2 regions of the Pseudomonas sp. 1 genome follow, and region 2 is predicted to be linked to the other one. Evidence: predicted binding sites of a transcription regulator. Region 2 holds the regulator's gene; the other holds the start of a gene.
What was found. Region 2 encodes FliA, which starts transcription of late flagellar genes. Its sites were predicted from a motif close to CTAAAGTTTNNNNNNNNNNNGCCGNTAA; they were not measured.
Positions count from the first base shown of each region.

Region 1: the regulator FliA is predicted to act here: its motif matches at 13,152-13,179, upstream of AC1MDC_RS07955 (methyl-accepting chemotaxis protein).

Region 1 covers NZ_JBWXMQ010000004.1:119,894-134,996, forward strand. The annotation lists gene hutH (histidine ammonia-lyase) at 1-835, opposite strand, end outside; gene hutH (histidine ammonia-lyase) at 966-2,489, opposite strand; gene AC1MDC_RS07905 (quaternary amine ABC transporter ATP-binding protein) at 2,672-3,502, opposite strand; gene AC1MDC_RS07910 (ABC transporter permease) at 3,499-4,350, opposite strand; gene AC1MDC_RS07915 (ABC transporter substrate-binding protein) at 4,435-5,403, opposite strand; gene AC1MDC_RS07920 (purine-cytosine permease family protein) at 5,474-6,946, opposite strand; gene hutU (urocanate hydratase) at 7,124-8,821, opposite strand; gene AC1MDC_RS07930 (HutD/Ves family protein) at 9,268-9,837, opposite strand; gene hutC (histidine utilization repressor) at 9,834-10,544, opposite strand; gene AC1MDC_RS07940 (formimidoylglutamate deiminase) at 10,691-12,055, shown strand; gene AC1MDC_RS07945 (lipocalin family protein) at 12,117-12,686, opposite strand; gene AC1MDC_RS07950 (hypothetical protein) at 12,718-12,972, opposite strand; gene AC1MDC_RS07955 (methyl-accepting chemotaxis protein) at 13,255-15,103, shown strand, end outside.
Region 2 covers NZ_JBWXMQ010000013.1:91,857-106,959, reverse strand. The annotation lists gene AC1MDC_RS19955 (flagellar motor protein) at 1-38, opposite strand, end outside; gene AC1MDC_RS19950 (protein-glutamate methylesterase/protein-glutamine glutaminase) at 38-1,174, opposite strand; gene AC1MDC_RS19945 (chemotaxis protein CheA) at 1,224-3,503, opposite strand; gene AC1MDC_RS19940 (protein phosphatase CheZ) at 3,541-4,329, opposite strand; gene AC1MDC_RS19935 (chemotaxis response regulator CheY) at 4,348-4,719, opposite strand; gene fliA (RNA polymerase sigma factor FliA) at 4,887-5,627, opposite strand; gene fleN (flagellar synthesis regulator FleN) at 5,624-6,454, opposite strand; gene flhF (flagellar biosynthesis GTPase FlhF) at 6,568-7,908, opposite strand; gene flhA (flagellar biosynthesis protein FlhA) at 7,920-10,049, opposite strand; gene AC1MDC_RS19910 (hypothetical protein) at 10,247-10,978, opposite strand; gene AC1MDC_RS19905 (DUF6124 family protein) at 11,530-11,904, shown strand; gene AC1MDC_RS19900 (hypothetical protein) at 12,153-12,467, opposite strand; gene AC1MDC_RS19895 (DUF6124 family protein) at 13,000-13,374, shown strand; gene flhB (flagellar biosynthesis protein FlhB) at 13,599-14,738, opposite strand; gene fliR (flagellar biosynthetic protein FliR) at 14,742-15,103, opposite strand, start outside.

The DNA.
Region 1 (15,103 bases), on a different contig from region 2:
CCTGAACCTTTTCGCAGTTCTGGTGCGAGTCGGAGACTTCGCTGCGCTCGCCCAGCAGATCGCGGTAAGCGGCAGCGGCGTCGATCTGGCCTTTCTGGCCGCGGGCAGCGTGGATGCGTGCGTCGAACGGCGAACGCGAACCGAGCACCGCTTCCACCGTCAGCCCGCCCAGCGCCAGCGCGCCGGCGAACAGGTCTTCACCTTCGAACAGACCACGCAGCGCAAACGCGGTGGAAACCTGTGTGCCGTTGAGCAACGCCAGACCTTCTTTCGCCGCCAGGGTCAGCGGGGTCAGGCCGGCGACTTTCAGCGCTTCGGTCGCTTCCATCCACTCGCCCTTGTAGCGCGCCTTGCCCTCGCCCAGCAGCACCAGCGACATGTGCGCCAGCGGCGCCAGGTCACCGGAGGCACCGACCGAACCTTTCAACGGAATGTGCGGGTAAACCTCGGCGTTGATCAGGGCGATCAGCGCATCGATCACCACCCGACGGATGCCGGAGAAACCACGGCTGAGGCTGTTGACCTTGAGCACCATGATCAGGCGCACCAGCTCATCGCTGATCGGCTGGCCGACGCCGGCGGCGTGGGACAGCACCAGCGAACGCTGGAGGTTTTCCAGGTCTTCGCTGGCGATACGGGTCGAGGCCAGCAGGCCGAAACCGGTGTTGATGCCGTAGGCGGTGCGGTTTTCCGCAAGGATCTGCTCGACGCACGCCACGCTGGCTTCGATCTGCGCGCTGGCGCTGTTGTCGAGGGTCAGCTTGACCGGGTTCTGATAAACGTCACGCAGTTGGGCCAGGCTCAGTTGGCCGGGGATCAGGTTCAGCGCAGTCATTTAAATGCTCCTTTTGAGGCATTCAGCTCTTAGTTAAAGAGAAACTACCAGTCGCTCCGGAGCATTCCGTTATCCGTCGCTTTTCGTCTTTTGGACGATCCGCGCCTTGGCACGCTGGTATGGGTAGTTGTCAGTGCAGATTCGGTAATGCGTTGTGCAGCAGGTTCGAGTCTTTCAGAACGCTAGCGGCGGCGGCGATGTCCGGTGCCAGCCAGCGGTCCTGATCGTAGGCCGGGACTTTTGCGCGCAGCAGTCGCCAGGCGGTATCGGTGCCCGCGCCGAAGCGCTGTTCCTTGAGGAACTCAAACGCCTGGGCCGCCAGCAGGTATTCGATGGCGAGGATCTGCGTGCAGTTTTCCAGCGCGCGGTGCAGCTTCAGCGCGGCGTTGGTACCCATGCTCAAGTGATCTTCCTGCAGGCCCGAGGTGACGTAGTTGTCGAGCACCGCCGGTTGCGCCAACTGGCGGTTTTCCGCGCACAGCGATGCGGCGACGTATTGCACGATCATCATCCCGGAGTTCACCCCCGGATTAGCCACCAGAAACGCCGGCAGACCGCTGACGTGCGGGTTGATCAGGCGATCCAGACGCCGCTCGGCAATCGAGCCGATTTCGGCCATCGCAATCGCCAGCAGATCCGTCGCCAGCGCCACCGATTGCCCGTGCGGGTTGGCCTGGGACATCACCCGGAAGTCGTCCGGCGTGCCCAGCAGCAACGGATTGTCGGTGCAGCCGTTGAGTTCGGTTTCGATCTGTTTGATCGCGTGTTCCAGTTGATCGCGCGCGGCACCATGCACCTGCGGGATCGAGCGGATGCTCAGGGCATCCTGAGTGCGAATGCCTTTGCTCGCGGCGATCACTTCACTGCCATCGAGCAAGGCGCGCAGATTGACGCCGACCTGCTGCATGCCCGGATGCGGCTTGAGCGCGATGATCTCGGCATCGAATGCGGCGATCTGGCCGCGCTGGGCTTCGAAGCTCATGGCGCCGATCACATCCGCCCATTGCACCAGACGCGTGGCGTCGGCGATCGCCAGGCAACCGAGGCCGGTCATGCACGGCGTGCCGTTGACCAGGCACAGACCGTCCTTCGCCCCGAGCTGCACCGGTTGCAGGCCCTCTTCGGCCAGCGCCTGCTGCGCGGACACCACTTGCCCGCGATAGCTGACATTGCCCACGCCCAGCAGCGCAATGCCGATGTGCGCCATGTGAGTCAGGTAACCCACCGAACCCTGGGACGGCACTTGCGGGGTGACGCCGCGATTGAGCAGCGCCAGCAACGCCTCGACCACCCGGCGATGAATACCGGATTTGCCGTGGCTGTAGTTGCGGATCGCCGAGCACATGATCGCGCGCGTCTGCTCATCGGTCAGTACCGGGCCGACGCCGCAGGCATGGCTGAGCAAGGTGTTGCGCGACAGCTGGCTGAGCTGTTCGTCTTTCAGCGAAACGTTGCACAGCGCACCGAGACCGGTGTTCACGCCATAGGCGCGCTCGCCGCTGGCAACGATGCGCTGGACGATGCCCTGTGCGTTTTCAATGCGCGCCCAGGTCTGCGCCGACAGCTCGAGCTGCGCGCCGTGACGGGCGACTGCGACCACATCCTGCCAACGCATCGGAGCGTCGGCGATAACGATTTTTTCAGCCTGGGACATCTAAAACCTCTTGGACTTGATCGTTCCCATGCTCTGCGTGGGAATGCCGCTTGGGACGCTCCGCGTCCCGCTCTCAACGCAAGACTGGAGTCCTGCGCAATGGTGACGCGGAGCGTCACGGTATGCATTCCCACGCAGACGGTTCGACGCCTCGACGTGGGAACGAGCCTGCCGTAAAACCTTTAAACCACCGCCGCCCGGCGCTGCACGAACCGGTCGACATATTCGTCCGCCGGCGAATGCAGGATCTCTTTCGGCGTACCGACCTGGATCAGGCGGCCGTCCTTGAGAATCGCGATGCGGTTACCGATGCGCACGGCCTCGTCGAGGTCGTGGGTGATGAAGACGATGGTCTTGTGCAGGGTCTTTTGCAGCTCCAGCAACTGGTCCTGCATCTCGGCGCGGATCAGCGGATCGAGTGCACTGAACGCTTCGTCCATCAGGATGATGTCGGTGTCCGCCGCCAGGGCGCGAGCCAGGCCCACACGTTGGCGCATGCCGCCGGAGAGCTGGTGCGGGTATTTGTTTTCGTAGCCCTTGAGGCCCACGGTGTTGATCCAGTGCAGCGCGCGTTCGGCGCACAGCTGCTTGCTCTCGCCGCGCACTTTCAGGCCGTAGGCAACGTTGTCGAGGACGGTCTTGTGCGGCAGCAGGCCGAAGCTCTGGAACACCATGCTGATCTTGTGCCGGCGAAATTCGCGCAGGGCTTCCATGTCGTATTGCAGGATGTCCACGCCGTCCACCAGGATCGCGCCGCTGGTCGGGTCGATCAGGCGGTTGAAGTGGCGCACCAGCGTCGATTTGCCGGAGCCGGACAGGCCCATGATCACGAAGATCTCGCCGGTGCCGATGCTCAGGGACAAGTCGTTGACCCCGACCACGCAACCGGTTTCGTTCAGCACCTGATCCTTGGTCTTGCCCTGGCCGACCATCGCCAGAGCGTCCGAGGCACGATTGCCGAAAATCTTGAAGACGTTTTTGACTTCGATCTTGCTCACGGTTGCGTTGCTCATTTGCTCACCTCATGCCGTGGCCGACCATATGCCTGGGTAATGCGGTCGATGACCACTGCGAGAATCACGATCGCCAGACCGGCTTCCAGGCCACGTCCGACGTTGAGGGTCTGAATGCCCACCAGCACATCTTCACCCAGGCCACGGGCGCCGATCATCGAGGCGATCACCACCATCGACAGGGCCATCATGGTGGTCTGGTTGATCCCGGCCATGATGCTCGGCAGGGCCAGCGGCAGTTGCACGCCGAACAGTTGCTGCCAGCGGTTGGCGCCGAAGGCGTTGATGGCTTCCATCACTTCGCCGTCGACCTGGCGGATGCCCAGATCGGTCAGGCGGATCAGCGGCGGCGCGGCGTAGATCACGGTGGCGAAAATCGCCGGTACCTTGCCCAGGCCGAACAGCATCAGCACCGGAATCAGGTACACGAAGCTGGGCATGGTCTGCATGATGTCAAGCAGCGGCATCAGCACCGAACGCAGGCGATTGCTGCGCGCCGAGAGAATCCCCAGCGGTACGCCGATCAGCACCGAAATGACCGTCGCCACCATCATCAGCGCGAGGGTCTGCATCAACTTGTCCCACAGACCGACAGCGCCGACCAGGAACAACAGACCGACGATCACGGCGGTGGTCACGGCTTTGCGCGTTGCGTGCCAGGCCACGACACCGACGATGGCCAGCATCAACCACCACGGCGCGGCGCGCAGCAGGCCTTCAAGATTGACGATGGCCCACAGCAGGGTGTCGGAGATATGGCGGAACACATCGCCGTAGTTGGTGACCAGCGCATCGACCCAACCGTTGACCCAGTCGGCGATGGAAAAGGTAAAGCTTTCGGGAAACATAAGCGGCTCTCAATCAGGAAACTCAATCAAGCGATTGCGGCGAATATCCCGGCCCGCCTCTCGGTTGGCCGGGAGGAATTCGACCTACAGCGCCGCTTCGATTTTCTTGGCAGCGTCTTCACTCACCCACGCATGCCAGACCTCAGGATGTTCCTTGAGGAAGATTTTCGCCAGTTTTGGCGACTCGATACGTTCCTTCGCCATGCGGCCCAGATTCTGGTTCAGCAGGTCGATCGGCAGGTTGACCTTTTCCAGCACGGCCACCAGTTCCGGGGCTTCGTCATGGAAGGTCTTGGACAGGCCAACCTTGATGGTCACGGTCTTGTCGACGCCCGGTTTTTCTTCCAGTTTCACCGCGTCGATCTGACCCATCAGCGGGGTTGGCGTCCAGTAGTAGAACAGGATCGGCTCGCCACGCTTGTAGCTCGACAGCACGGCCGCATCCAGCGCCGGGCCGGTGCCGGGGCGGAAGTTGGTGTAGCTGTTTTCCAGGCCGTAGCTTTTCAGCATTTCGCTGTTGTCCAGCTCGCAGGTCCAGCCGGCCGGGCAGTTGTAGAAGCGGCCTTTGGAAGGCTCTTCGGCGTCCTTGAAGACGGCGGCGTATTTGCCCAGGTCGGCGATGTTTTTCAGGTCCGGCGCCTTGGCTTCCAGCTTGCGCTTGGCATCGCCTTCGATCACGTAGCGCGGCACGTACCAGCCTTCCACTGCACCGACCACCGGGGCGCCGACACCGACGACCTTGCCGGCCTTCTCGGCCTTGTTCCAGACCTCGCTGCGGCCGACCCATTCTTCGGCAAAGATCTGGATGTCGTTGCTGCTCAGGGCGTTTTCCATGGTGATGGAGTTGCCCGGCAGGCTGTCGGTCTTGCAGTCGTAACCTTTCTCCAGCACCACCTGCAGAACGTCGGTCAGCAGCATGCCGCTTTCCCAGTTCAGGCCGGCGAATTTCACCGGTTTGCCGGACTCGCACCAGCCGGCGGCCTGGGTCGCGCCAGCGCTGGCCAGCAGGCCCATGGAAAGCAATGTGGTCAGCAGGGTCTTGTTCGATTTCATTGTTGTGACGCTCCTAATCATGAATTGGCTTACGGCAGTCAAGAGGCATCCAGCCCTGTCCACGTCCAAATCAGGCCTGCGCCGCAGCGCGACCGGCCCCGCTTGTTTTAGGTTGTACAACGCTGTTCTGCTCGACGGGCAGAATCAGTCGATCGGGTACGGTGCCGTGCCATTTTTTCGCGCAGACGTAGTACAGCGCTGCGGGCAGCACGAGACCGATGATCCAGGAAATATCCACATCCCCCAGGGCCGCTACCAATGGACCGGTATAGAACTTGGTGGAAATGAACGGCAGTTGCACCAGCACCCCGAACACATAAACGCTGATACCGAGGATGTTCCAGCGGCCATAGCGACCGTTCGGATCCGCCAGCGCCGGTACGTCGTAGCGCTCGCGGGTGATGCAGTAGTAGTCCACCAGGTTGATCGCACTCCACGGCGTGAAGAACGCCAGCAGGAACAGGATGAAGGACTTGAACGCACCGAGGAACGAATGCTGGCCGAGCAGCGCAATCAGGGTCGCTGCGCCGACGATCACCAGCACGAACACCAGGCGCTGCATCCGGGTGACCGTCAGGTGGCCACGGAAGCCGCTGATGATGGTCGCGATGCACATGAAGCTGCCGTAGGAGTTCAGGGTGGAGATGGTGACCTTGCCGAACGCGATGCTGAAATACAGCAGCGCGGCAGTGGCACCGGTCCCGCCCAGACCGACGATGTAAGCGACTTCATGCCCGGCGAATTGCCCGTTGGCCGAAGCGGCTGCGAACACACCGAGGATCATCGCCACCTGCGCGCCGATCACCGAACCGGCACCGGCGGCGAAAAAGGTTTTCACCGAAGACACCTTGCTCGGCAGGTAGCGCGAGTAGTCCGCCACGTACGGGCCGAAAGCGATCTGCCAAGAGGCCGCGAGCGAAACCGCCAGCAGGAAACTGCTCCAGCTGAAGTGACGGATTTCCAGAAGTGCGCCGACGTCCACCTGACTCATCAGGCGGCTGAACAGGTACACGAAAGCGATCACACCAATGGCACTGGCGATCCGGCCGATCCAGTGAATCACCCGATAGCCGAGCACCGTGACCACCACGATGACGCTGGCGAACAGCAGGATGCCGACGGTGTCGCTGACCCCGAACAACTGGCCCAGCGCCTGACCCGATAGCACGGTTCCGGTGGCGGTGAAGCCCAGATACATCAGGCACACCAGCACGATCGGGATCGCCGCGCCGTAGACGCCGAACTGCACCCGGCTGGAAATCATCTGCGGCAGGCCAAGCTTCGGCCCCTGTGCCGCGTGCAGCGCCATCACCCCTCCGCCCAGCAGTTGACCGATCAGCAGACCGATCAACGACCAGAACACATCACCGCCCAGCACCACGGCCAGGGCCCCGGTGACAATCGCGGTGATTTGCAGGTTGGCACCCATCCACAGGGTGAACTGACTGAACAGACGACCGTGTCTTTCCGCTTCCGGGATGTAGTCGATCGAACGCCTTTCGATCAACGGTTTACTGCCTGCACGATCGGTGTTGCCTGCCATGATTCAACCTCTGTGGATTGTTTTGATTGTTCACTAAGCTTCTGTAGGGCAGCTTTTCTGTGGGAGCGAGCTTGCTCCGGGCGGCGATCCGACGAAAGCAATTTGTCAGTCAGCACAGATACTGAATGTGCCGGCCTCTTCGCGAGCAAGCTCGCTCCCACACAAAGCCAAAGCCCTTTATTTGCCGGTGATCATCGGCAGGTTCAGCCCTTGTTCCCTGGCGCAGTCGATGGCGATCTGGTAACCGGCATCGGCGTGACGCATGACACCGGTGCCCGGGTCGTTGTGCAGAACGCGAGCGATACGCTCGGCCGCTTCGTCAGTACCGTCGCAGACAATCACCATGCCCGAGTGTTGGGAGAAGCCCATGCCGACGCCGCCGCCGTGGTGCAGGGACACCCAGGTCGCACCGCTCGCGGTGTTCAGCAGCGCGTTGAGCAGCGGCCAGTCGGAGACGGCATCGGAGCCGTCCTGCATCGATTCGGTTTCACGGTTCGGGCTGGAGACCGAGCCGGAGTCGAGGTGGTCGCGACCGATCACGATCGGAGCCGACAGCTCGCCGCTGCGCACCATTTCGTTGAACGCCAGACCGAGCTTGGCGCGCAGGCCCAGGCCGACCCAGCAGATACGCGCCGGCAGACCCTGGAAGCTGATGCGCTCGCGCGCCATGTCCAGCCAGTTGTGCAGGTGGGCGTCGTCCGGGATCAGCTCTTTGACTTTGGCGTCGGTCTTGTAGATGTCTTGCGGATCACCCGACAGCGCAGCCCAGCGGAACGGGCCGATACCACGGCAGAACAGCGGACGGATGTAGGCCGGAACGAAGCCCGGGAAATCGAATGCGTTTTCGACGCCTTCTTCCTGAGCCATCTGACGGATGTTGTTGCCGTAGTCGAAGGTCGGCACGCCCATTTTCTGGAAGTCGAGCATGGCTTTGACGTGAACGGCCATCGATTGCTTGGCGGCCTTGACCACAGCGGCTGGCTCGGTCTTGGCGCGGGCGCGGTATTCATCCCAGGTCCAGCCGGCCGGCAGATAACCGTTGAGCGGATCGTGGGCGCTGGTCTGGTCGGTGACCATGTCCGGGCGCACGCCGCGCTTGACCAGTTCCGGAAGGATTTCAGCGGCGTTGCCGCACAGGGCGATGGAAACAGCCTTGCCTTCGGAAGTGTATTTGGCGATGCGGGCCAATGCGTCGTCGAGGTCTTTGGCCTGCTCGTCGACGTAGCGGGTCTTCAGGCGGAAATCGATGCTGATCTGCTGGCATTCGATGTTCAGCGAGCAGGCACCGGCGAGGGTCGCGGCCAGTGGCTGGGCGCCACCCATGCCGCCGAGGCCGGCGGTCAGTACCCACTTGCCGGTGAGGTTGTCGTTGTAGTGCTGGCGACCGGCTTCAACGAAGGTTTCGTAGGTGCCCTGGACGATGCCCTGGCTGCCGATGTAGATCCAGCTGCCGGCGGTCATCTGGCCGTACATGGCCAGGCCTTTGGCGTCGAGTTCGTTGAAGTGTTCCCAGGTCGCCCAGTGCGGCACCAGGTTGGAGTTGGCGATCAGCACGCGCGGGGCGTTGCTGTGGGTCTTGAACACGCCGACCGGCTTGCCCGATTGCACCAGCAGGGTTTCGTCTTCGTTGAGGTTGGTCAGGCTCTCGACGATCTTGTCGTAGCACTCCCAATTACGCGCCGCGCGGCCGATGCCACCGTATACCACCAGCTCTTTCGGGTTCTCGGCGACTTCCGGGTCGAGGTTGTTCATCAGCATGCGCAGCGGCGCTTCGGTCAGCCAGCTCTTGGCGGTCAGCTTGTTGCCGCGGGCGGCGCGGATTTCGACGTCACGATGCTTTGTGAATGAAGAAGTGGTGCGGTTGTTGTCAGTCACGAAAAAGACTCCTCAGCGATCAATTCAAACCAACCCTGGCAGTGGGCAAGCAGCCTGTGCGCATCAGTGCGCGGCAAGCGAATCAGTGGACGCTGCGGAGAGTCTCGTTCGACTCATACGCATACGTCTTTACTTGTACATACAAGCATATGCAATCAAGCGGCCAACTTGTTGGAGGACCGTTCAACAAAAATCCAGGACAGGTCTGCAGAGCGCCTGAATCAAGGGCTCCGGCGTTCATGAATTTTTTCGCGGGGTGGATTGAGGACAGCGACAGGTTGTTACGAAAGCGTGGCTTTGCGCCACGCTGGGGCGTTCGGTAACAAGTTGGTGCGCATTTCGGGAACGTCGGGACGAAAAAAAACCGCTGCTTTCAAAGCAGCGGTTTTTGATCGTTGATCGTTAGATCGTTCCCAGGCTCTGGTGCGAACGAGCAGTAGAGAGAATCAGCGCGCAGACAGTTCAATCACGCAGCAACCGGCATTGACGGCAATCTCGGTCAAACCGGTGTTACCGTCCAGTTGCAGGCAGTCATGGCGGCCGAGTTGCGAGGCGCCGCCACCGACCGTGACTTCCAGCCGTTCACTGACGCTGAAGACCAGCACCGTGCTCGCCGAACTGAAAAACCGCAGTTCGCCGTCCAGCCATTGCAGGCGTGCGCTGTAACGCTGCGGCGAGTAGATCAGGTTGAAGTCGCGGATCGCGCCGCCGAGCAAGGTGCAGGACACCTGGCTCTCGCCGCTGAAGGCAAACGGGTCGAGGGGTAACAACGGCCGGGTATCGTCGCCGTCGACACACAGGGACATGCCGTCGCCCTGCAATACCGTGATTACCCGCTGGTAACCGGCGAAGGTCGAGAAACCGCCGGATTCGGCGATGTCGGCAATCGACAGACGCCAGCCGAAACCGTCGAGGCCGGCGCCGGCGTCACGGGTGATTTCCTCGGTGCTGCCGCCGCCGTTTTTCCACGGCATGCGCGGGTAGCCTTCGGCGCGTAGAACCTTCAACTCTTTCATTTATGGAACCGACCTTCCAGACGATGACGGGAACCGGGGTGGATCAGGCGCGCCGCCGTCACCGGCTGACGACCCGACCAGGTACGACGGCGGATCAGCAGGCATGGCTCGCCTTTTTCGATCTGCAGCAATTTGCATTCGGACGCTTCGGCGAGGATCGCTTCAACCACGTGCTCGCCTTCGGTCAGCGGCGCGACCTGGTTCAGATAGGCGTAAGGCGTTTGCAGGGTGAAGTCCTGCTTGAGGTATTCCGGAGCCACCAGCGCGTTGACGAAGCGGTCTTCGATCTGCACCGGAATGTCGTTTTCGTAGTGCACGATCAGCGAGTGAAAGACCTTCTGCCCTTCGCGCATGTCCAGCGCCAGCGCGCGCTCGGAACCGGCGGCCTCTTCTTCCAGGGTGATCACCTGGCAAGTATGGCGATGGCCACGGGAGGCGATTTCGTCGGCGATGTTGTGTACTTCGAACAGCGCGGACTGGCTCTTCGGTTCGGCGACAAAAGTACCGACGCCTTGCATGCGCACCAGCAGGCCGTCGGCGGTCATTTCCCGCAGCGCGCGGTTGATGGTCATGCGGCTGAAGCCCAACTGGCTGACCAGCTCGCTTTCCGACGGCACGCGGTAATGCGGCGGCCAGTTACCGCTGTCGATCTGTTGAGTGATCATCTGTTTGACGCGGGCGTACAAGGGCGCCGGACTGTCGCCCATGTTCGCGGCCAACGGGGAGACTGGAGGCGGAGTCGGCACGGTGGATCCCTGTTCATTGGATGAAAGTTGCTAGCTTGCCGGAGTTTACCGGGCAGGCAAACGTCTGTATATGTATATACAAATAACACACGATGGGGTGCCGAACCATGTCCGCCTTCTTTGCCGAACGCGCGCTGCTGCCTAACGGATGGGCCAACAATGTACGTCTCGAGGTCAGCGCCGATGGCGTGTTGACCCGAATCCAGGCCGATTCCACCGCAGATGGCGCCGAACGGCTGAGCGGTCCGCTGCTGCCGGGGATGCCGAATCTGCACTCCCACGCGTTCCAGCGAGCGATGGCGGGACTGGCGGAAGTGGCCGGCAACCCCAACGACAGTTTCTGGACCTGGCGCGATCTGATGTATCGGCTCGTCGGAAAAATCAGCCCCGACCAGCTCGGGGTGATTGCCCGCCAGCTGTACATCGAAATGCTCAAGGCCGGTTACACATCGGTCGCCGAATTCCATTACGTCCACCACGATAACAACGGCCAGCCGTACGCCGACCCGGCCGAGCTGGCATTGCGCATCAGCCAGGCGGCCAGTGCCGCCGGCATCGGCCTGACATTGCTGCCTGTGCTTTACAGCCACAGCGGTTTTGGCGGCCAGACGCCGAACGAAGGTCAGCGCCGTTTCATCAACAGCACCGAAAACTACCTGAAACTGCAATCGCGCCTGCAACCCCTGCTCGCGCAGCAAAAGGCGCAGTCGCTGGGCCTGTGCTTCCACTCTTTGCGCGCGGTCACCCCGCAGCAGATCAGCGAAGTGCTGGCAGCCAGCGACAAGCAATGCCCGGTGCACATCCACATTGCCGAACAACAGAAAGAAGTGGACGACTGCCTAAGCTGGAGCGGTCGCCGCCCGCTGCAATGGCTGTATGAAAACACCGAAGTCGATCAGCGCTGGTGCCTGGTGCACGCGACCCACGCCAATCCGGAAGAAGTCACGCTGATGGCCAGGAGCCGCGCCATCGCCGGTCTGTGCCTGACCACCGAGGCCAACCTCGGCGACGGTATTTTCCCGGCGGTGGATTTCCTCGCGCAGGGCGGGCGCATGGGCATCGGCTCAGACAGTCATGTGTCATTGAGCGTGGTGGAAGAATTGCGTTGGCTGGAATACGGCCAACGCCTGCGCGATCAGCGGCGCAACCGCTTGTATGGCGCAGATCAGCCGATGGTCGGGCGCACGCTGTATGACGCGGCGCTCGACGGTGGTGCTCAGGCGCTGGGCCAACCGATCGGTGCGCTGGAAGTCGGCAAGCGAGCTGACTGGATTGTGCTCGATGGCAGCGATCCATACCTGGCCACGGCCAGTGGTGACGGGATTCTCAATCGCTGGCTGTTTGCCGGTGGCGACCGTCAGGTGCGCGATGTGCTGGTCAACGGTCAGTGGGTCGTGCGCGAGGGGCGACATGCCGAGGAGGAGGACAGCAATCGCGCCTTCACCCAGGTCTTGCGAGAGCTTTTGGGCTGACACAAAACCTCTGTTCTGATCGCTCCCACGCAGAGCGTGGGAGCGATCAGAACAGGAGAAGTCAGTTGGACGTCTTGGCCATCTGCTGATCCGACGTACGCCAGATCAGGCGCGTGGTGTCGTAACCCTGCTGGCGCGCCTTGCTCAACAGTTCCTCACGCACCACACCGTTGACGGTCGGCGTGCGCGACAACAGCCACAGATAGCGGCGACTCGGGTCGCCGACGAGAGCGGTCTTGTAGTCATCGCTGACGTACAGCACCCAGTACTGACCCTTCGCCACACCCGGAATCAGACGCGAGAACCAGGTATCGAACTCGACCCACAACTTGTCGGTCTTGCCCGGCACCTGTGGATAAGCCGTGCCTTTGACTTCTTCCCACGTCCAGTCCGCCGTCAGGCAGCGGTTGTACACCGCGACATTGCCGTCGGGCTTGAGGGAATATCGGGCTTCGGATTGTGCGCAATTGCGCTGGAAATACATCGGCAGACGCGCCAGTTCGTACCAGGTGCCCTGGTAACGCTTGAGATTGACACTGTTGACCGTCTTCGGCGCCAGCGGATCTTCACCGGACGTGGCGCAGCCGGCCAATACCAGGCCGGCCAAAAGGACAAGCAATAACCGCTTCATTGTTTTTCTCCCGTGGGCGCGAAGCCCCGGTTTACTTCAGGCCTTGGCCGGAAAACATCAGCACTTTGTCACCGGCGTACTGCACGCTGATAAAGCTGTTCTTGTCGCCCCAGGTGCAACTGGACATGCCGAGCGCGCCCGAGCAATCGGTGGGCTTGCCGAGCAGCGTCTCGACTTCAGCCTTGGCCATGCCGGCCGAGAGCTTCGAATAGTTTTCCTGATTGACCTTGCTGCATGCAGCCAACAGCACGCAAAACGACAGCAGGGCGATAGATCGCAGCGACATGGTGTAACTCCTGGAGCGGAAGGGGGATGGCATGGCGCCAACCAGAAGCTTAGAAGAGAAAACCCCTGTCTGGTTCCCTGGCAGGCCGGCTATTTGTTAACCCGCTCGTCCGGCTTTCGCCGATAAATCAGACAGTTTGTAAAGCTGTTGAGCATTTCGTCGCCTTTCGCAAAAGGCGCCTAATCTTTGGCGCGCGGCGGTCGAAATAAGAGCAGCGCAAAGCCCCAGAGTGTGGCAAATTGCCGCCCTTTCTTGACCAGCCCCTTCGCGGTAGCTCCCTTAATGACCAGAAACATGAAATTCAGCCACAAGATCTTGTTGGCTGCCGCCCTCGTGGTGGCCGTTGCATTCGCCTGTTTCATTTTGTTCAACGACTATCGCCAGCGCGAAGCCCTGCAAAGCAGCACCGAAGCGTCGATGCAGGAACTGGGCAGTCTGACCACCAGCAACATCCAGACCTGGCTGGAAAGCCGCATCCAGTTGCTGCAATCGATGGCGCAACAGGTCGTCGCCGACGGCAACGCCCCGGCCAGCCTGAAACGCATCATCGACCTGCCCGCCTACACCGGCAATTTCCAACTCAGCTACTTCGGCGGCGCCGACGGCGTGATGCTCTCGGTCCCGGCCGGCAACCGTGCGCCGGATTACGATCCGCGCGCCCGTGGCTGGTACAAGGCAGCCAATGCTGCACAACAGACCATCGTCACCGAGCCGTACATCGCCGCCTCGTCGGGCAAACTGGTGATCACCGTGGCCACGCCGGTGCAGCGCCAGGGCCAGATGATCGGTGTGGCCGGCGCCGACATTGATCTGTCGAGTGTCAGCGCGATCATCAACTCACTGAACTTCGGCGGCCACGGTCACGCGTTCATCGTCAGTGCCGACGGCAAGATCCTGATCCACCCGGACAGCAAACTGGTGCTCAAGACTCTGGCCGAGGCCTATCCCAACGGTGCGCCGAAAGTCAGCCCGGGCCTGAAGGAAGTCGAGTTCGACGGCAAGACCCAACTGATCTCCTTCACCCACGTCAACGGCGTACCGTCGGCCGACTGGTACGTGGCGCTGGTGCTGGACAAGGACACCGCGTTCTCGATGCTCAGCGAATTCCGTACCTCGGCGCTGATCGCCATGGTCATCGCCGTGGTGATCATCATCGCCCTGCTCGGCATGCTGATCCGTGTGTTGATGCAGCCGCTGCTGACCATGGGCCGCGCCATGCATGACATCGCCGAAGGCGAAGGCGACCTGACCAAACGCCTGATCATCCACGGCCACGATGAATTCGGTGCGCTGGGCTTGTCGTTCAACCGTTTCGTCGAGCGCATTCACACCTCGATCCGCGAAGTGTCGTCGGCCACCGGGCAAGTCAACGAAGTCGCACTGCGCGTAGTCGCCGCGTCCAACTCGTCGATGTTCAACTCCGACCAGCAGGCCTCGCGCACCAACAGCGTGGCCGCCGCGATCAACCAGCTCGGCGCCGCCGCCCAGGAAATCGCCCAGAACGCCGCCCTCGCCTCGCAACACTCCAGCGACGCCCGCAGCCTGGCCGAAGACGGCCAGCAGGTGGTGGATAAAACCATCCACGCGATGCAGCAATTGTCGGCGAAGATCAGCGACTCCTGCGGCAACATCGAAACCCTGAACAGCAACACTGTGAACATCGGGCAGATTCTGGAAGTGATCACCAGCATCTCCCAGCAGACCAACCTGCTGGCGCTCAACGCGGCCATTGAAGCAGCCCGTGCCGGTGAAGCCGGTCGTGGTTTCGCCGTGGTGGCCGACGAAGTCCGCAACCTGGCGCATCGCACCCAGGATTCGGCACAGCAAGTGCAGAAGATGATCGAAGAGCTGCAAGTCGGTGCGCGTCAGGCGGTCGGCATCATGACCGAGAGCCAGCGTGAGAGCGAAAGCAGCGTCGGCATCGCCAACCAGGCCGGCGAACGCCTGGGCAGCGTGACCCAGCGCATCGGCGAAATCGACGGCATGAACCAGTCGGTGGCGACCGCGACCGAAGAGCAGACGGCGGTGGTCGAGTCGATCAACGTCGACATCAACGAGATCAACACGCTGAACCAGGAAGGGGTCGAGAATTTGCAGGCGACGTTGCGCGCTTGTGCGGATCTGGAGCAGC
Region 2 (15,103 bases):
AACGCCATGATGATCCCGATAAGGCTTAGAACATCCATCAGACGCATGCCTCGACCAGGTGCTTGCCGATATCGTCCAGGCTGTACACCGCGTCGGCGAGGTCAGCTTTGACGATGGCCATCGGCATGCCGTAGATCACGCAACTGGCTTCGTCCTGCGCCCAGATCGTGCTGCCGCCCTGCTTGAGCAGGCGTGCACCTTCACGACCATCGGCGCCCATGCCGGTCAGTACGACCGCCAGAACTTTGTCGCTGTAGGATTTGGCCGCAGAGCCGAAGGTGATGTCCACGCACGGCTTGTAGTTCAGACGCTCGTCGCCCGGCAGGATTTTCACCGCGCCACGGCCGTCGATCATCATCTGCTTGCCACCCGGTGCCAGCAGCGCCAGGCCCGGACGCAGGATGTCGCCATCCTCGGCTTCCTTGACGCTGATGCGGCACAGCTTGTCCAGACGTTCAGCGAAAGCCTTGGTGAAGGCTGCCGGCATGTGCTGGATCAGCACGATCGGTGCCGGGAAACTGGCCGGCAACTGGGTCAGAACCCGTTGCAGCGCTACCGGGCCGCCAGTCGATGTACCAATGGCGACGAGCTTGTAGTTTTTGCGTTTCGGGGCTGGCGACGAAGCGCTGGCCGCTGGCGCGCGAGTCGGTGCAGGCGCAGGTGCCGGACGGGCCGGAGCACTGTGGCTGCCAAAGCTCGAAGTCGCCGGCGCAGGAGTCGGCGCAGCTGCAGGTGCAGCGGCAGGCGCCGGCGCACTGTAGGCACTGAAACGACGGTTGCTGCGCGAGATGCTGTGTACCTTCTCGCACAGCAGTTGCTTGACCTTCTCCGGATTGCGGGAGATGTCTTCGAAATTCTTCGGCAGGAAATCCACCGCACCGGCATCCAGCGCATCCAGGGTGACCCGGGCGCCTTCGTGGGTCAGCGACGAGAACATCAACACCGGCGTCGGGCAGCGCTGCATGATGTGCCGCACGGCCGTGATGCCATCCATCATCGGCATCTCGTAGTCCATGGTGATCACATCCGGCTTGAGGGCCTGGGCCTGATCGATCGCCTCTTTACCGTTGGTTGCCGTGCCGACAACCTGGATGCTCGGATCCGCTGAAAGAATTTCCGAGACGCGGCGGCGGAAAAAACCCGAATCGTCCACCACCAGGACTTTGACTGCCATAAACACTCCATTAGGTGCGGCGGGACGTTGTCGCCCCGCCGCCCCGGATTCAAATACGCCGTGCGGCGTAACGCTTGAGCATGCTCGGAACATCGAGAATCAGTGCAATGCGGCCGTCACCGGTGATGGTGGCGCCGGACATGCCCGGGGTTCCCTGCAGCATCTTGCCCAATGGCTTGATGACCACTTCTTCCTGGCCGACCAGTTGATCGACGACGAAGCCGATCCGCTGGGTGCCCACCGAAAGGATCACCACATGGCCTTCGCGCTGCTCTTCGTGAGCGGCGGAGCTGACCAGCCAGCGCTTGAGGTAGAACAACGGCAGCGCCTTGTCCCGCACGATCACCACTTCCTGGCCGTCCACCACGTTGGTGGTCGACAGGTCGAGGTGGAAGATTTCGTTGACGTTCACCAGCGGGAACGCGAACGCCTGGTTGCCGAGCATCACCATCAGGGTCGGCATGATCGCCAGCGTCAGCGGCACCTTGATGACGATCTTCGAGCCCTGGCCCTTGGTCGAGTAGATGTTGATCGAACCGTTGAGCTGGGAAATCTTGGTCTTCACCACGTCCATGCCGACACCACGGCCGGACACGTCGGAGATCTCGGTCTTGGTCGAGAAACCCGGGGCGAAAATCAGGTTGTAGCACTCGGTGTCGCTCAGGCGATCGGCGGCATCCTTGTCCATCACACCGCGTTTCACGGCGATGGCACGCAGGACGTTCGGGTCCATGCCTTTGCCGTCGTCGGAGATCGACAGCAGGATGTGGTCGCCTTCCTGCTCGGCAGCCAGGATCACCTTGCCGCCACGGGCCTTGCCCGAGGCTTCGCGTTCTTCCGGCGACTCGATGCCGTGGTCGACCGCGTTGCGCACCAAGTGGACCAGCGGGTCGGCCAGCGCCTCGACAAGGTTCTTGTCGAGGTCGGTCTCTTCGCCCACCAGTTCCAGGTTGATCTCTTTCTTGAGCTGACGCGCCAGGTCGCGAACCAGACGCGGGAAGCGGCCGAAGACTTTCTTGATCGGCTGCATCCGGGTCTTCATGACGGCGGTCTGCAAGTCGGCGGTGACCACGTCGAGGTTCGATACAGCCTTCTGCATCGACTCGTCGCCGCTGTTCAGGCCCAGACGTACCAGACGGTTACGCACCAGCACCAGCTCACCGACCATGTTCATGATTTCGTCGAGACGCGCGGTGTCAACGCGAACGGTGGTCTCGGCTTCGCTCGCCGGTTTTTCCGGTGGCGGAGTCGCCGGTGCACGGGCCGGAGCCGGTGCCGCAGCGGCAGCCGGTTTCGCCGGTTCGGCTTTCGGCTCAGGCGCTTTCGCGGCGGGTTTTGCCGCAGCGGCCGGGGCCTTGGCAGCAGGCGCTGCAACAGCTGCAGCATTGCCGGCGGTCACGACGGCGCCGGTGGCGACATCAGTGAACTTGCCTTTGCCATGCAGATCGTCGAGCAGCGCTTCGAACTCGTGGTCGGTGATCAGATCGCTACCGGCCGCAGCCGCTGCCGGAGCAGTCGTCGCAGGAACCGAAGCAATCGCCGACTCCAGCGCATCGACGGCAAAGTTGCCCTTGCCGTGCAGCTGATCGAGCAAGGCTTCGAATTCGTCGTCGGTGATGTCCGAGCTGTCGCCCGCCGCCGGAGCAGCCGGTGCAGCGGCCGCCGGGGCCACGGCGTCGACCGCGAACTGGCCCTTGCCATGCAACTGGTCGAGCAGCGACTCGAACTCGGCGTCGGTGATTTCATCGCTGGCCGCCTCGTCGGAAGCAGGCGTGGCGGCAGCCGCCGGGGCCTCGGCTTCAGCCTTGACGGCGCTCAGCGAGTCCAGCAACTGTTCAAATTCGTTATCGGTGATGTCGCCGGAGTCGCCGGTTTCGTTTTCAACGACCAGCTCTTCGATCATCTCGGCAACGGGCGAAGCCGGGGCTTCATCCGCCGATTGCGGCTCGGCCAGGCGCGCCAGAGCGGCCAGCAGTTCCGGGGTGGCGGCGGTGATCGGGCTGCGATCACGGACTTCGCCGAACATGCTGTTCACCGCGTCCAGCGCTTCGAGCACCACGTCCATCAGTTCTGCATCGACGCGTCGCTCACCCTTGCGCAGGATGTCGAACACGTTTTCGGCGATGTGACAGCACTCCACCAGCTCGTTGAGCTGAAGGAAGCCGGCGCCCCCTTTTACAGTGTGGAAACCGCGAAAAATTGCGTTGAGCAGATCTGCGTCATCCGGGCGGCTTTCCAGCTCGACCAGTTGTTCGGACAGTTGCTCAAGAATCTCGCCGGCCTCAACCAGGAAATCCTGAAGGATCTCTTCATCGGCGCCGAAGCTCATTAATGGGGTGCTCCTACAGGTCTAAAAACCCAGAAAACTAAAATCCAAGGCTGGATAACAAATCGTCCACATCGTCCTGACCGGACACAACGTCTTCTCGTTTATCGGCATGAATCTGCGGACCTTCACCCTGCGAGAGATGTTTTTGTGGATCTTTTTCAGCAAGCATCGCCGCACGGTCATGTTCGATGCCCGCAAAGCGGTCCACCTGGCTGGCCATGAGCACGAGCTTGAGCAGGTTGCTTTCGACTTCGGTGACCAATTGGGTCACACGCTTGATCACTTGACCGGTGAGGTCCTGGTAATCCTGGGCGAGCAGAATGTCGTTCAGATTGCTCGACACCGCGCGGTTGTCCGCGCTGCTGCGTGCCAGAAAACCGTCGACCCGGCGCGCCAGTTCACGGAACTCTTCAGCCCCGACCTCACGGCGCATGAAGCGGCCCCAGTCGGCGCTCAAGGCCTGGGCTTCGTCAGCCAGGCCATTGACCACAGGGGTCGCGCTCTCCACCAGATCCATGGTGCGGTTGGCGGCAGCTTCGGTCAGTTTGACCACGTAGCCCAGACGCTCGGTAGCGTCGGTGATTTGCGACACTTCCTCAGCCTGCGGCATGTGCGGATCGATCTGGAAATTGACGATCGCACTGTGCAGTTCACGCGTGAGCTTGCCCACTTCCTGGTACAGGCCACGGTCACGGGTCTGATTGAGCTCATGGATCAGTTGCACCGCGTCGCCGAACCTGCCCTTTTCAAGGCTTTCGACCAGTTCGACCGCGTGTTTTTTCAGGGTCGACTCGAAGTCGCCCTGTGAAGATTCTTTATGCTCCATAGCTCCCCCGCGCGTTCATCAGCCGATGCGTTCGAAAATCTTCTCGATTTTTTCTTTCAACGCCTGGGCCGTGAAAGGTTTGACCACATAGCCGTTCACGCCGGCCTGGGCCGCTTCGATGATCTGCTCGCGCTTGGCTTCAGCGGTCACCATCAGCACCGGCAGGTGCTTGAGTTTTTCATCGGCGCGCACGTGGCGCAGCAGGTCGATACCGGTCATGCCGGGCATGTTCCAGTCGGTCACCAGAAAGTCGATGCTGCCGCTGTTGAGCACCGGAATGGCGGTGGTGCCATCGTCGGCTTCAACGGTGTTGGTGAACCCCAGATCACGCAACAGGTTCTTGATGATCCGCCGCATCGTTGAGAAGTCATCAACGATGAGGATTTTCATGTCTTTGTTCAATTCGACCTCCAAGCAGTCTTAAACGCGCCCAGCACCTGGACGCGCCATTTCAATCAATCCGGCAAAACACTCGATGACTGTCTGGAGCACAACAGATCGAGACCGGTGCCGTTCACCACCGCACCAGCCTCGTTCGCAGTGTCCCCACACTGCCTTCAGCGCGCTCGCCACTCCCCCAAACGCCCCCGCAAGCGGGCCGCGCACTGGCTGTGTAACTGGCTGACCCGCGATTCACTGACGCCAAGGACTTCACCGATCTCCTTGAGGTTCAGCTCTTCGTCGTAGTACAGCGCCAACACCAGTCGCTCACGCTCCGGCAAATTGGCAATCGCGTCCGCCAGCGCGGCCTGGAAACGTTCGTCCTCCAGATCGCGCGACGGCTCCAGATGAGCACTGGCGCCATCCTCGTGCAGCCCTTCGTGTTCGCCGTCCTGCAACAGGTCGTCGAAACTGAACAGCCGGCTGCCCAGGGTGTCGTTCAAAATCCCGTAGTAATCGTCGAGACTCAATTGGAGTTCGGCCGCAACTTCGTGATCTTTAGCGTCACGGCCGGTTTTAGCTTCAATTGCTCGAATCGCGTCGCTGACCATGCGCGTATTGCGGTGAACCGAGCGCGGTGCCCAGTCCCCCTTACGGACTTCATCGAGCATCGCACCGCGGATCCGGATGCCCGCGTACGTTTCAAAACTGGCGCCCTTGCTCGCGTCGTATTTGGTCGAGACTTCAAGCAGGCCGATCATCCCGGCCTGGATCAGGTCTTCGACCTGCACACTGGCCGGCAATCGCGCCAGCAAGTGGTAGGCGATGCGCTTGACCAGCGGCGCGTAACGCTCGATCAGCTCGTACTGCGCATCACGCGCCGACTTTTTGTAAAGGTTCATACCGCTGGCGGTCATAGCACAGGTCCTGCCGTTTGCTGCACGAGGCGCTCGACGAAAAATTCGAGGTGGCCGCGCGGGTTGGCGGGCAGCGGCCAGGTGTCGACCTTCTGTGCGATCGCCTTGAACGCCAGTGCGCACTTGGAACGCGGGAAGGCTTCATAGACCGCACGCTGCTTCTGCACCGCTTTGCGCACGCTTTCGTCGTAGGGCACCGCGCCGACGTATTGTAGGGCGACGTCGAGGAAGCGATCCGTGACCTTGGTCAACTTGGCGAACAGATTGCGACCTTCCTGCGGGCTCTGGGCCATGTTGGCCAGGACGCGGAAGCGGTTCATGCCGTAATCGCGGTTCAGCAGCTTGATCAGCGCGTAGGCGTCGGTGATCGAGGTCGGCTCGTCGCAGACCACCAGTAACACTTCTTGCGCTGCGCGAACGAAACTGACTACCGAGTCACCAATACCTGCAGCGGTGTCGATCACCAGCACGTCGAGATTGTCGCCGATGTCGCTGAAGGCCTGGATCAGGCCGGCATGCTGGGCCGGGCTCAAGTGAACCATGCTCTGGGTGCCGGAAGCGGCCGGCACGATGCGGATCCCGCCGGGGCCCTGCAACAGCACGTCGCGCAGCTCGCAGCGGCCTTCGATCACATCGGCCAGGGTACGTTTGGGGGTGAGGCCCAGCAGAACGTCGACGTTCGCCAGCCCCAGGTCGGCGTCCAGCAGCATGACCCGACGGCCAAGCTCTGCCAGGGCCAGGGACAAGTTCACTGACACATTAGTCTTGCCGACGCCACCTTTGCCGCCGGTCACCGCGATCACCTGTACGGGATGCATGCTGCCCATGTTATTTCTTTACCTTGTCTTGCATAGACGGAGGCCACATTACTGGCTGCGCGTTCACAACCGGAACAATGCATGGCAGACCATCGATGTAGGTACAAAAACGGTTCATTACCTCAGCCAACCTGCTTGGTCGGGCTGTGGTAGATATCAGCGAACATGTCAGCCATGGCTTCTTCGCTGGGTTCTTCCTGCATTTGCACACTGACGGCGCGGCTGACCAGTTGATGACGGCGCGGCAGATGCAGATCATCCGGAATACGCGGCCCATCGGTCAGGTAGGCAACCGGCAGTTCGTGACTGATCGCCAGGCTCAACACTTCGCCAAGGCTTGCCGTCTCATCCAGTTTAGTCAGGATGCACCCGGCCAGCCCGCAACGCTTGTAACTGTGATAAGCGGCGGTTAGAACCTGTTTCTGGCTGGTGGTTGCCAGCACCAGATAATTTTTTGACCGAATGCCACGACCGGCCAGACTTTCCAGCTGCATGCGCAGGGCCGGATCGCTGGCCTGCAGGCCGGCGGTGTCGATGAGCACCACGCGCTTGCGCAGCAGAGGATCCAGCGCCTGCACCAGGGACTGGCCCGGATCGACGTGGGTCACCGACACATTGAGGATGCGGCCCAGCGTCTTGAGCTGCTCCTGCGCGCCGATGCGGAAACTGTCCATGCTCACCAGCGCGATGTTCTGCGCGCCGTACTTGAGCACGTAGCGGGCGGCCAGTTTGGCCAGGGTGGTGGTCTTGCCCATGCCGGCAGGACCGACCATGGCAATGACCCCGCCCTCTTCCAGCGGCTCGACATCCGGCACGGCAATCATTCGTGCCAGGTGCGCCAGCAGCATGCGCCAGGCCTGACGAGGCTCGTCGATCTCGGTGATCATCGACAGCAGATCGCGGGACAGCGGGCCGGACAAACCGATGCGTTGCAGACGACGGTACAGATTGGCCTGGGCCGGACGACTGCCTTGCAGCTGGTTCCAGGCCAGGGTGCCGAGTTGCACTTCCATCAGTTCGCGCAGGCTGTTGAGTTCAAAACGCATCGAGTCCAGCGCACGCGGGTCAACGCCAGCGGAAACCGGTGCAGGCGCCGGTGCCGGACGGGCCGGAGCCTCGTAGGTCGGTTCGGTCAGCGGTTCGGCAGCGGTCAGCGGCAGGCCGGCCGTCAACGGCAACCCGGCGAACAGCTGGCGATTGGTGTTGCCGTCGGCTTCGCCACGCAGGCTCAGCTCGGCCTGGGCGGTGACGATGCGCGACTGAGTCTTGCGCAGCTCATCCTCGAGTTCCATGTTCGGAACACGCGGGGCCAGCGCCGACAGTTTGTAATCGAGCGCCGCCGTCAGCTCGACGCCGCCGGCGATGCGGCGGTTGCCAATAATGGCGGCATCAGCGCCCAGCTCATCACGAACCAGCTTCATGGCCTGACGCATATCGGCGGCGAAAAAACGCTTAACTTGCATAAACCACTACCTCAGCCGTTGGGCCCTACTGTCGCAACGATGGTCACTTGCTTGTTGTCCGGAATTTCCTGGTAGGCCAGCACATGCAGTCCGGGAACTGCCAGGCGACCAAAGCGCGAGAGCATCGCGCGAACCGGGCCTGCTACCAACAGAATCACCGGCTGACCTTGCATTTCCTGGCGCTGCGCCGCTTCGATCAGCGAACGCTGCAGCTTCTCGGCCATGCTTGGCTCCAGCAGAACGCCCTCTTCCGAGCCTTGTCCTGCCTTCTGCAGACTATTGAGCAATATTTGTTCCAACCTTGGCTCCAGCGTGATGACTGGCAGCTCGGACTCAGTCCCTACAATGCTTTGGACGATTGCACGGGATACGCCAACCCGCACAGCGGCCACCAAAGCGGCGGTATCTTGACTCTTGGCGGCATTGTTGGCGATGGCTTCGGCAATGCTGCGGATGTCGCGCACGGGCACGTGTTCGGCCAGCAGCGCCTGCAACACTTTCAGCAGCTGCGACAACGTGACCACACCCGGCACCAGCTCTTCCGCCAGTTTCGGCGAGCTCTTGGCCAGCAATTGCATCAGTTGCTGTACTTCTTCGTGGCCGATCAGCTCGCTGGAGTGCTTGTACAGAATCTGGTTCAAGTGGGTCGCAACCACGGTGCTGGCATCGACCACGGTGTAACCGAGCGATTGCGCCTGCGCGCGCTGGCTGACCTCGATCCACACCGCCTCCAGGCCGAAAGCCGGATCTTTGGCGGTAATCCCGTTGAGCGTGCCGTAGACCTGCCCCGGGTTGATCGCCAGTTCGCGATCCGGGTAGATCTCGGCCTCGGCCAGGATCACGCCCATCAGCGTCAGGCGATAGGCACTCGGCGCCAGGTCGAGGTTGTCGCGGATGTGCACGGTCGGCATCAGGAAGCCCAGATCCTGCGAAAGCTTCTTGCGCACGCCCTTGATCCGCGCCAGCAACTGGCCACCCTGGTTGCGATCCACCAGCGGAATCAAGCGGTAGCCGACTTCCAGGCCGATCATGTCGATCGGGGTCACGTCGTCCCAGCCCAACTCCTTGGTTTCCATGGCGCGGGCCGGCGACGGCAGCAGTTCCTGCTGGCGCTTGACCTCTTCCAGCGCGACGACCCTGGCCACGTTCTGCTTCTTCCAGAACAGGTAAGCGCCACCGGCAGCCAGAGCAGCCATGCTCAGGAACGAGAAGTGCGGCATGCCCGGCACCAGGCCCATGACCGCCATCAGACCGGCAGCCACCGCCAGCGCTTTGGGCGAGGCGAACATCTGGCGGTTGATCTGCTTGCCCATGTCTTCCGAGCCGGAAGCACGGGTCACCATGATTGCTGCTGCTGTAGATAACAACAGTGATGGCAATTGCGCCACTAAACCGTCACCGATAGTCAGCAAGGCGTAAACCTTGCCCGCATCGGCGAAGCTCATGTTGTGCTGGAAGATACCGACGGCCATGCCGCCGATCAGGTTGATGAACAGAATCAGCAAGCCAGCGATGGCATCACCACGCACGAATTTGCTGGCACCGTCCATCGAACCGTAGAACTCTGCCTCCTGGGCCACTTCCTGACGACGGGCCTTGGCCTGGGCCTGATCGATCAGACCGGCGTTAAGGTCGGCGTCGATCGCCATTTGTTTGCCGGGCATCGCATCGAGGGTGAAACGCGCGCTCACCTCGGAAATCCGCCCGGCACCCTTGGTCACCACGACGAAGTTGATGATCATCAAGATCGCGAAAACCACGATACCGACCACGTAGTTACCGCCGATCACCACCTCACCGAAGGCCTGGATCACCTTACCGGCAGCGGCGTGGCCGTCCTGACCGTGGAGCATCACCACACGGGTCGAGGCCACGTTCAGCGCCAGTCGCAACAGCGTCGCCACCAGCAGGATCGTCGGGAACACCGCGAAATCCAGCGGCCGCAAGGCGTACACGCAGACCAGCAGCACGACGATGGACAGGGCAATGTTGAAGGTGAAGAACACGTCGAGCAGGAACGGCGGCACCGGCAACATCATCATCGCCAGCATGACCAGCAGCAACAGCGGCACACCCAGATTGCCCCGACTGAGGTCGGCAATGTTCGAGCGAGCACTGTTGATTAACTGAGAGCGATCCACCGGTTTTCCCCGTTCCTTTAAAGCAAACTTTTGACGCCCGAAGCAGGCGCACGGCGGCTACTGCAAGAAGCCTTCCAACTTTTGCGGGGGATTGAAATAGAGGGGCGACGGACCTGAATGAGAGGGGGCAAGTGCACCGAGTCCGGCGCAAGCCTGCCCCAGCGACAGAGCAATGCGAAGATTTGAAATCTCGCCGGTCAACCGGCAACCAAAACATGGGCTTTCGTAATAGGACCGAAAGACAGCGCTGCGCTATCGAGGTAGTGCGTTCCCTTGAACACACTTTCCCCGCCGACATCAACAACCTCCTCGTCAGCCTGCATAAGCACCACTCTGGTTTCAGGTGCGGCGCCAGAGAACAGATCATCACTCTCCATCAGATTCAGGGCCCATTCGAAGAATATGCGCGGCAGGTCGCTGATCTCGATCAGTGGATAGCCCGCACTCAGGCGAAAGTACTGCCTGGCTGTCACACGAAGCCAATTGTTGACGACAACGAACGAGGGTTTTTCATACCTACGCTCCAGCGGTTCACCCCCACTCGACCATTGATCCATGTAAAAGCTGGAGTGGGTAAACAGGGCAAACAACGCTTGGTTATCGCGGATATTACCTGCCGCATCGAAGAAGTAATTGTAGGCATAGTGATAGGCGAACCCACCCATTTCAGGCCGGATCGCATTGATCGGCCAATCAAGATAATTCGGGATGTACTGATTGGCCATGACCATGAAATTGAGAAAGTCCAGCTTCAGGTCGAACGTCACCTCATAGAAGATGGCCCGCTCTCCTGCGTCCCTTTCCAGCCTCCCTGAAACAAACTCCAGCTCCATGCCCGACAGTTTTCGGTAAACGCGCGTCGCCATGATGAATCCCCGACTTCCAAAGAAAGAATCGTCAGCCATCACACTCACGGTGCGCGAGCTCATGATGGCAAGAGTGCCGGGTTTATGGGGCGCCAAAGAGTAATGGTTGTCTACTGTCAGATCTGACAGGTGTTGAACTATTTCAGATAAAAGGCACAGCTCGCTTGGGTAGGGAAAAGGAGGTTTTGAGCGTGATTTTCTGCTGACCGCAATGCCGCACGCTCGCGAAGGGGCCCGAGAAAGCAGCACGAAGTGTCTTTTAAATTCGGATGTTTAAAAGACACCTTCAGACACGCCTTGGAGGCTACGAATTCTTGCGCCATTGCCTACAGCTACGCCAGAATCCGCCGGCTTGTGCGCCTTGGGGTCGGGTTCTATTGTGGATCGGTCGCTGACGAATCAGCGATCGGGTTTAGCGACTCGAATCATAAATAGGTGCACCAGCGCTCCATGCCTTGTCGCAGACTCAAAGTCTGCAACTCCGCTATGGTGGCTGTATGCGGGAGACCCTCAGGTCTGCCGGGTGCCTATAACCGGTTCGCTAACCTGCGTACAGCCGCCACCTTACTGTTTAGCGACAGTTCCGGGCGGCTCCACCTTATAGGAGCTTCACCATGATCAAACCGACACCCAACCCACCCGAAACCGATCCTGCTTCGCCCTACGAATCCCTCGATTCCAGGAAGCTTCACGAAGCCGCCGACCGCGCCCTCGATCACTATCTCTGCCCGCCCGGCACCACACCACCGCCGCGCAAAACCCGCAGAATGTACGCCGTCACCGCCGACTTCAAAAACGAAGAGCTGCTGGTCGATGCCTGCGAAACCCTGGCTTCCGCCAGAACCATCGTCAATGACTTCACCCATCTCATGCCCGCCTCGCAGCGCAGGACGCTGGTGGGGGTTGCGCAACTGATCATGCTCGGGGAGCTGGCAGTAAATCGGGTGCTGGACAATCTGGAACTACCGACGTCGCCGAATCCTGTGTAACGGTTGAGTGATGTGCCGTGGTTGCTGACGCCTTCGCGGGCAAGTCGTTGTCATGGGACAGGTCCAGTATTTATTTACCCCAACTCTTGCTCAGGTGGGAAATAGAGGTTTTCACAAGAAAAAAAGAACGCCCCCACCCTGCGGGGGCTGCGTTCTTTTCTGGGGTGAATCTCAGAAGGTACGAACCATTCGCCTGATCTGGCGCTCCGAGATTCAATCACCTCCATCAGATCGGCTTCCAATGACTATTAGTAGCGCAGGTTTGTCGCTTCATACGGGTTTATCGGCGACATATCAAACTCGACAGGCATCCCTGGTGAAATATTGACCACTTTTGCAAAATCAAGCGGGACAGTGAAGTGGAACTTACGCGGTGACGCGCCTGGGCCCCAAAAGTGCAGATATGGCGTCACGAAATCCGACTCCGACTCATTCTCATTCACCTTCATCGCCACCAACTCGAGCTCGACTTCCTCCAGATCAATTTTCGTAGAACCCACAATATCTATATCAATTGTGCCCTTGCCGGTCACAGGGTCATAGCTGCTATACGTGCCTTTCATTGTCTTTCTCCGTATCGATTCAAGGTGTACGCACAACGCACAACACCTTTCACAATCGAACTCCAAACCCCAAAAAAGCACACCTGTCAGAGTTGACAGGTAACACAGGCTTTCAGACAAACGGCTAATGGGGAGCGAGCCCGCTCGCGAAGGGGCTCCAAAAGTCAGCACAACGCGCCTTCCAAACTCGGATGTTTAAAAGACACCTTCAGACACGCCTTGGAGGCTACGAATTCTTGCGCCATTGCCTACAGCTACGCCAGAATCCGCCGGCTTGTGCGCCTTGGGGTCGGGTTCTATTGTGAGTCGGTCGCTGACGAATCAGCGATCGGGTTTAGCGACCCGAACTTTCTCAGTGCATCGGCGTTCGTGACTTCGCTGTGGGACTCCGCAATTACGTTATGGCGGCTGTATGCGGGAGACCTTTGGGTCTGCCGGGGTGCCTGAGACCGGTTCGCTAACCTGCGTACAGCTGCCACCTTCACTTGTTTAGCGACAGGTAAGAGTGGCCCCATAACTCAGGAGCTTCACCATGATCAAACCAACACCCAACCCACCCGAAACCGATCCTGCTTCGCCCTACGAATCCCTCGATTCCAGAAAGCTTCACGAAGCCGCCGACCGCGCCCTCGATCACTATCTCTGCCCGCCCGGCACCACACCACCACCGCGCAAAACCCGCAGAATGTACGCCGTCACTGCCGACTTCAAAAACGAAGAGCTGCTGGTCGATGCCTGCGAAACCCTGGCTTCCGCCAGAACCATCGTCAATGACTTCACCCATCTCATGCCCGCCTCGCAGCGCAGGACGCTGGTGGGGGTTGCGCAACTGATCATGCTCGGGGAGCTGGCAGTAAATCGGGTGCTGGATAATCTGGAACTACCGACGTCGCCGAACCCGGTGTAAAGGCTTGAGTGATGTGCCGTGGTTGCTGACGTCATCGCGAGCAAGCTCGCTCCCACAGTGATTTGTGGTGTGCTCATATTTTCAGAGCGACGCTAAACCTGTGGGAGCGGCGGTGCGACGATTCGACTTGCCCGCGAACGCGGCCTCACAAGCACCACAGATCATCGGGAATTAAAAAACCGCCACCGGGTTGAACCGGGGGCGGTTTTTTTGCGTCATCACAATCAGGAATCGCGCCGCAGATCCGGCGGAATCGGCAGGTCGTCCTTGAGCGGTTCCGGGCGCTTGCCCTTGCCGGCCTGATGCTGGCGGATCTGGTAGACGTAGGCCAGTACCTGGGCGACTGCCAGATACAGGCCACTGGGAATTTCTTCTTCCAGTTCCGTGGAGTAATAGATCGAACGCGCCAACGCCGGCGACTCGAGAAGCATGACGTTGTTGGCCACGGCGATTTCGCGGATCTTCAGCGCCAGGAAGTCGCTGCCCTTGGCCAGCAGCATTGGCGCCCCACCCTTCTCGGCGTCGTACTTGAGCGCCACGGCGTAGTGGGTCGGGTTGGTGATGACCACGTCGGCATCCGGTATCGCGGCCATCATCCGCCGTTGCGACATCTCGCGCTGGACCTGGCGAATCCGTTGCTTGACCTCCGGCCGACCTTCCTGGTCCTTGTGCTCGTCGCGCACTTCCTGCTTGGTCATCTTGAGTTTTTTGATGCTCTCCCAGATCTGCACGGGCACATCGACAGCCGCGATGATGATCAACCCGCACGCCAGCCACAGCGAGCTCCAGCCCACCAGTTGCAGGCTGTGGATGATCGCCCGGTCCAGCGGCTCATGGGCGATGCGCAACAGGTCGTCGATGTCCGAGTTGAGCACCACCAGCGCCACGCCCAACGTGATGAGAAACTTGGCCAGCGCCTTGAGCAGCTCGATCACGGCCTTCATCGAGAACATCCGCTTGAGGCCCGCCGCCGGGTTCATCCGGCTGAACTTGGGTGCCAGCGAACCGGCGGCGAACAACCAGCCACCCAACGCGATCGGCCCGAGGAAAGCGGCCAGCAACAGGGTAATCATGATTGGCTGGATGGCCAGCAATGCCTGTAACCCGGAGTTCATCAGGAAGGTCGCCATGGAACGCTCATCCATGATCACTTCCCGCGACAGCGTGAAGTTCTGGCGCATCAGATCCATCAACTCCTGCGCCAGCATTCCGCCAAAAACCAGCAGCGCACCCGCACCGGCCAGCATGACCGCCAGGGTGTTGAGTTCCTTGGAACGCGCAATCTCACCCTTTTCCCGGGAGTCCTTTTTGCGCTTCTCGGTGGGGTCTTCTGTTTTGTCCTGACCGCTTTCGCTCTCAGCCATGACTCAGCGCGCCTTTGCCAGTTCGCGTAAAAACTGCAAGGCCTCGGTGGCCAGCGGTTGATACTGATTGAGAATGTCCGCCAGCCCGACCCAGACAATGAACAGGCCGAGCACCAGGGTCAGCGGAAAGCCGATGGAGAAAATGTTCAGCTGGGGTGCAGCGCGGGTCATCACGCCAAAAGCGATGTTGACCACCAGCAGCGCAGTGACCGCCGGCAGCACCAGCAATAACGCGGCGCCCAGCACCCAACCGAGTTTGCCGGCCAGCTCCCAGTAATGCGTGGTCATCAGCCCGCCGCCGACCGGCAGCGTGGTGAAGCTTTCGGTGAGCACTTCGAAGACCACCAGATGCCCGTTCATCGACA